2 regions of the Rhodococcus indonesiensis genome follow, and region 2 is predicted to be linked to the other one. Evidence: riboswitches for the same ligand, from Rfam matches in the RefSeq annotation. Region 2 holds a riboswitch; the other holds the start of a gene.

Region 1 (3,204 bases), 2.3 Mb from region 2:
CTGTGCAGCGGGCACACGAGCAGTTCCGATGGTTCGGCCTCGGCTGGAAGGTCAACCCGGATCTGCCCGCACCGTCCTCGTTCGCGGCCGCGACCCAGTTCGTGACGCCCGAACAGGTCGGGGCGCAACTGCCGTGCGGCGACGACATCGACGAGTACGTCGACAAGGTCCGGCCGTTCGTCGAGGCGGGGTTCACCGAGGTCGCCCTCGTCCAGATCGGCGGTGACCGGCAGGAACCGTTCATCCGGTGGGCCGAACGGGAACTGCTGCCGGCGCTGCGGAGTCTGCTGCCGGGCTCGTGAAACGCGGGCGGCTCCCACCGCGATGGTCTCGGTAGAAGTCAGTTTTCGCTGACGCCGCAGACCTCGGATCCGTGTGGTCCCGAGACCGCAACCGACGGTCGTCCGGCGTCGAAGGGTGCCGAGATGAACGTCGAAACGCGCGTAGCCGGACTGCGTCAGTGGCGCACCGATCGTCTCGAGGACCTCGTGGCCGAGCTCGAACGCACAACCGATCCGGCCCTGCCGTGTTCGGCCCGCGACGTCGCGCGTACCGAGCTGGCGTCGCGCCGGGAGGGTGGAACGGTGGACTGGGTGTGCCGGGTCAGGACCCAGCCCAGGTCCGGCAGTCGTTCGGCGCTGCTGACCCTGGCGTTGCCCATCAGGCTGTCGGAGCCGGAGGTGCGTCACGCGGCCCTCGCCCGTGCCCGCGAACTGTTCGGGTCCGACGTCGTCGTCGACAGCGTGCAGTTCGGCAACTGAGGAAGTTCCCCGGAACGCTCAGGGACCGAGCCGCACCGCCGAGATCAGACCGGAGACGGTGGCGGCGGTACCGACCGCGACGAAGCCGGTGACCATGGTGGCGACGGCCCCCGCGGAGACCACGGTGCCGAGCACGCTACCCAGCCGCGGACGCAGGCCGGGCATCGTGCGGGCCGGGGCCGGGTCGTCGAGGCGTATCGGGTGGGGCGCCGTCGCGGGCGGCAGAGCGAAGAGAGGATCGGTTCGGTGGGCGAAGTTCTCGGACATCAGTGTCTCCCCGTCCGTCGTTGACACTTTGTGCGTCCAGTGTCGCGGCGGTGGGTCTCCGGCAGATGGCCGCATTTTGAACTCTGGGTTTCGTGGAGCAGGCCTGCACGCGCCCGGACGCCGGCCACCGCCCCCTGCGCGGTGACCGGCCGCCGGTCCGCATCCCCACTCGACGTTCCGGCGCGATCCCCTCCGAGGAGGGGCCGGGAGCGACGGCTCCGGCTGCACGAGAGTGCGGCCTGTCCGACAGCCTCCCTCGTGTGCAACGCATCGGAGCCTGCCGCGGTGCCGGAGTGAGGGCCCGCGAACGGGGTGAAACCGGGGGTGAATTTCGAGCACCCGGCTCGGACGAGAGGACGGCGCCTCGGACGCCGTCCCGGGGACCCGGGCATTCGGGACCGGCCCTGCGATCCGTGCCGATCCTCGACATGCATAATGACCGCAGCGTTGCTGACGCCCATGCAGGGAAAGTCCGGTCCGAGTCCGGCGCTGACCCGCAACGGTAGACCGTCCACCCGACGGTGAGCCCGATCGCCTGCATGGACGTGCGCGACTCCGGTATTTCGTCGTGGTCTACGAGATGGAGTCCAGCAGGGTAGTCGGTGACCTCTGTCCGGGGCCGCTGCCGTGCCGGAGTCTGCCTCGTGCCACCTGAGCAGAGCACGAGGTCCCATGCCCGTCGACTTCCGCCGTCCCGCCCGCGATGCCGCGGCGGCTCTCGCCGTCCTCACCGTCGCCACCGCGGCCCTGACAGGCTGTTCGCGTGGTGCCGACACCGACACCGGCGCCGGCCCGTCCGCCGCGGCCTTCGACGAACCGGTCTCGATCACCAATTGCGGTCGCACCGCCACCTACGACGCGCCTCCGCAGCGGATCGTGTCGATGAACGACCACGTCACCGAAACCCTGATCCAGATGGGTGTGGGGGACCGCATCGTCGGCATGGGGTACGGCGAGAAGGACGACCCGCTCCCCGAGACGGCCGAGCAGTTCCGGGCGATCCCGTCGCTGGCCGCCGAGTACCCGACGTACGAGCAGATCCGCGACCTCGAACCGGACCTGGTCGTCGGCGGGATGCGCAGCGCATTCGACGACAAGACCGGCCGGGGTCGGGACACGCTCGAGCAGGCGGGTATCCACACGTTCCTGTTCTCCGAGTACTGCGGTGCCGGGTTCTCCGATATCGCCTTGCTGGAGAACGACTTCGCCCAGCTCGGCGCTCTGCTCGGTGCCGAGGAGCAGGCCGCGGAACTGACCGAGTCGATCACCGCCGAACTCGACGCGGTACGTGCCCGGCTGGAGCAGGCCGGCGTCGCACCCGTGCGCACCTTCTTCTACGACTCCGGCGAAGCCGAGCCGCTCTCGGTCGGTGGCGTGGGCATCGGCAACCTCATCGCCGACTACGCCGGCGCCGACAACATCACCGCCGAAGGCCCGAAGCCGTACTTCACCACCGGCTGGGAGATCGTCGGTGAGCGTGCGCCCGAGGCGATCGTCGTACTCGACTACGGCGCGACCAGCGCTCAGGACAAGATCGCCTATCTGAAGAACCAGCCGATCGTGGCCACCACGCCCGCCGTGCGTAACGACCGTTTCGTCGTCGTGCCGCTCGACGACTTCTTCGAGAGTTCGCGCATGGTCGACTCGGTCGCGACGATCGCCCGCGGACTGCACCCGGCCGCGTTCCCGGACGCGCAATGACCTCCGCCGGCACCCTGACCGGCCCCTCGTCGCCGCACGCGCCGGCCCCGGCGGTCCGGGAGAGTGCCGGGGGCGCGCCACATCGTTCACTGTGGCTGATCCTGCCGCCGCTGCTCGCCGCGCTCGTGCTGGCGCTGGCGGGCGCCGTGTCGCTGGGCACGGTGAACATCCCCTTCGGCGACGTGTGGGCGATCGTCGTGCACCGCCTCGCACCGGGAACCTTCACGCCGTGGTGGACCGCGGCGCGGGAAGCGATCGTCGTCGACTCCCGCCTGCCCCGAGCGTTGACGGCCGCCGTCGTCGGTGCCGCGCTCGCGATCGCCGGCGTGGTGGCGCAGGCGGTGACCCGCAATCCGCTCGCAGATCCCTATCTGCTGGGCGTGTCCTCCGGTGCCGGGTTCGGGGTGGTGCTGGTGACGGTCCTGGGTGTCGGTGGCGGCGCACTCGGTGTTTTCACCCTGCCGTTCGCGGCCTT
Region 2 (3,204 bases):
GCCGCGCACCACCACGACCGACGGGACGCCGAGCCGCGCGGCGTTGCGTCCGATCCGTTCGGCGCGCGCCGCGTCGCGTTCGATCGCGACCGTGCGGCAGCGCGGATCGGTGCGGGCCCATTCGATGCCCACCGACCCGGCGCCGGCCCCGACGTCCCACAGCAGTTGCCCCGGCCGCGGTGCGAGCGCGCACACCGCGGCGAGCCGGATCGGTCGTTTGGAGATCTGACCGTCGTGCTCGAACGCGTCGTCGGGCAGGCCGGGCGTCGTGGGATATCCCTCGGCTCCGCAGCATTCGATGCAGACGATGTTGAGGGCGGGCGCGTCGCCGGACCAGTCGTCGGCGGTGGCGGTGCGCCGCGCCTCCTCGGGTGCGCCGAGGTCCGACAGCACGGTCAGGACGCTCGCACCGAACCCGTCGCGACGCAGCAGGTCGGCGACCCGCGCCGGGGTGGACCCGTCGGAGGAGAGCACGATCAGCCGTCGGCCCGGCCCGAAGGCGCGGCGGACCGCGTGCACGTCGCGGCCCACCAGGGTCACCACGTCCACCGATTCGGCGCTCCACCCCATGCGGGCGCGGGCCAGCGCCACCGACGACACGGCGGGCAGCACTGTCACCGCGTCGGCGCCGAGCCGGTCGATCAGGGTGGTCCCGATCCCGGAGACGAGCGGATCGCCCGACGCGACCGCCACGATCGTGCGGTCGCGGTGCCGCGCGAGCAGCGCGTCGAGCCCGTCGCGCAGCGGGGACGGCCACGGCTCGCGGACGGCGCCGGTCTCGGGCAGCAGCGCCAGATGGCGCCGTCCCCCGAGCAGGACCTGCGCGCCGAGCACCGCGTCGCGGGCGGGGGGCGGCAGGCCGTCCCAGCCGTCGGCGCCCATGCCGACGACGGTGATGTGTGAGCCCATGGCGTCGAACCCTAGCCGGTGCGGCTAGACTCGGCGCCGGCAAGACAATCGAGGTGCCCCTCACGGGGATAATCGGGAAGCCGGTGAGAATCCGGCACAGGCCCGCTGCGGTGACCCGGGAGTCGTCGATCATGCGCACCACGCGCAGCCACTGGACCGTCCGGTCCGGGAAGGCGATCGCACGGCGTCCGACCGGGAAGTCCGAATACCGGCCTCGATTCCGTTTGCCGAGAAGACATCCCAGCGGGAGCCTGTGGAGGTTGAGAGTGCACGTGTATCCGTTCAGCGCCGTCGTCGGCTCCGACGACCTGGCGCTGGCCCTGTCCCTGTGCGCGGTGTCGCCGTCGATCGGCGGGGTGCTCGTGCGCGGGGAGAAGGGCACCGCCAAGTCGACCACGGTGCGCGCCCAGGCCGCGCTGTTACCGCAGGTCACCGAGGTCGCCGGCTGCCGGTTCGCGTGCGACCCCGCCGCCCCCGACCCGTCCTGTCCCGACGGCCCGCATCCGCACGGCGCGGCGGCGCAGACCCGGCCGGCGCGGCTGGTGGAACTGCCCGTCGGCGCCACCGAGGACCGGGTCACCGGCTCCCTGCACCTGCAGAAGGCGCTGTCGGCGGGCACCGCCGAGTACGAGCCCGGCCTCCTCGCCCGGGCGCACCGCGGGGTGCTCTACGTCGACGAGGTCAACCTGCTGCACGACCATCTCGTGGACCTGCTGCTCGACGCCGCGGCGATGGGCCGCTGCTCCGTCGAGCGCGACGGGGTGTCGGTCTCGCATGCCGCCCGGTTCGTGCTGGTCGGGACGATGAACCCGGAGGAGGGCGAGCTGCGTCCGCAGCTGCTCGACCGCTTCGGACTCACCGTCGAGGTGGCCGCGCCGCGCGATCCGCAGGTGCGGGCGGAGATCGTGCGGCGGCGCCTGGCGTTCGATGCCGACCCCGCGGCGTTCGTCGCGGGCTGGGCCGACGCCGAGTCCGAGCTGGCCCGGCGGCTCGCCGGGGCCCGCGAGCGGCTGCCGCACGTGCGGCTCGGCGACGACGCGCTCGTCGCGATCGCGGAGGTGTGCGCGGCGTTCGACGTCGACGGGATGCGCGCCGACCTGGTCACCGCCAAGACCGCCGTCGCGCACGCGGCCTGGGCGGGCCGCGACGAGGTCACGCGGGAGGACATCGCGGTGGCGGCGCGGCTCGCGTTGCCGCACCGTCGTCGCCGCAACCCCTTCGACGAGCCCGGCATGGACGAGACGCTGCTCGACGAGCTGCTCGGCGACCGGTCCCCCGAACCCGATCCGGACGGATCCGACGATCCCGGCCCCGATGATCCCGGTCCGGACGACCCCGGACCCGACGGTCCCGGTGGCGGCGAAGCGACGCCGGGCCGGGACGATCGCGCGGAGGGCTCCGGCGCGGCGACGTCCGTCGCGGCCCCGGCCGAGCCCTACCGGACCCGCCTGTTCACCGTCGACCGCACGGGCCGCGGCACCGCGGGCCGGCGCTCCCGGGCGCGCACGACGGTCGGCCGCACGGTCGGCGAGCGTCGCGCCGACACCGGCCCCGTCCACCTGCCCGCCACCATCCGCGCCACCGCCGCCCACCCGTGCGCGTTTCCGGTAGCGGGAACTACCGGAAACGCGCACGGGTGGCAGGTGCGACGGAAGGTCGTAGAGGGGCGTGAGGCCAACCTGGTGCTGCTGTGCGTCGACGCCTCCGGCTCCATGGCGGCGCGGCAGCGGATGACGCAGGTCAAGACGGCGATCCTGTCGCTGCTGCTCGACGCCTACCGGCGCCGCGACACCGTCGGTCTGGTGACCTTCCGCGGCGATCGCGCCGTGCTCGCCTTGCCGCCGACCAATTCGGTGGACGTGGCCGCGGCCCGGCTGCGGGAGCTGCCGGCGGGCGGGCGCACCCCGCTCGCCGAGGGACTGCTCGAGGCGGCCGAGACGATCCGGCGGCACCGGCTGCGCGAACCCGACCGGCGGGCGTTGCTCGTCGTGGTCACCGACGGTCGCGCCACCGCAGGTGCGGACGCGGTGGCCCGGTCCCTCGCGGCCGCCGACCGCATCGCCACCGCCGGGATCGACGCGGTCGTCGTGGATTCCGAGACCGGCCGGTTCCGCATGGGTCTCGCGGCCCGGCTCGCCGAACGGCTCGGCGCCGAACACGTTCCCGTCGGCGAGGTCCACGCCGACGCGCTCACGACCGTCGTCCGAGGAAGGGCCGCGTAGATGCCGAAGGGACAACCGGCCACCGTGCCGGACGACGGTCTCACGACCCGTCAGCGCCGCAACCGGCCGCTGC

The links. A riboswitch is a leader RNA that binds a small molecule or an ion and turns the genes downstream of it on or off. The one in region 2 is predicted to bind cobalamin.
Region 1: another riboswitch for cobalamin. It lies ahead of ACM26Y_RS04640 (ABC transporter substrate-binding protein); the one in region 2 lies ahead of ACM26Y_RS19515 (magnesium chelatase subunit D family protein).

Annotation. Positions count from the first base shown of each region.
Region 1 covers NZ_CP180630.1:993,571-996,774, forward strand. Annotated here, with positions in the region: gene ACM26Y_RS04625 (LLM class F420-dependent oxidoreductase) at 1-302, shown strand, start outside; gene ACM26Y_RS04630 (hypothetical protein) at 426-761, shown strand; gene ACM26Y_RS04635 (hypothetical protein) at 780-1,028, opposite strand; cobalamin riboswitch at 1,463-1,582, shown strand; gene ACM26Y_RS04640 (ABC transporter substrate-binding protein) at 1,701-2,729, shown strand; gene ACM26Y_RS04645 (FecCD family ABC transporter permease) at 2,726-3,204, shown strand, end outside.
Region 2 covers NZ_CP180630.1:4,251,901-4,255,104, forward strand. Annotated here, with positions in the region: gene cbiE (precorrin-6y C5,15-methyltransferase (decarboxylating) subunit CbiE) at 1-909, opposite strand, end outside; cobalamin riboswitch at 944-1,141, shown strand; gene ACM26Y_RS19515 (magnesium chelatase subunit D family protein) at 1,176-3,131, shown strand; gene cobO (cob(I)yrinic acid a,c-diamide adenosyltransferase) at 3,132-3,204, shown strand, end outside.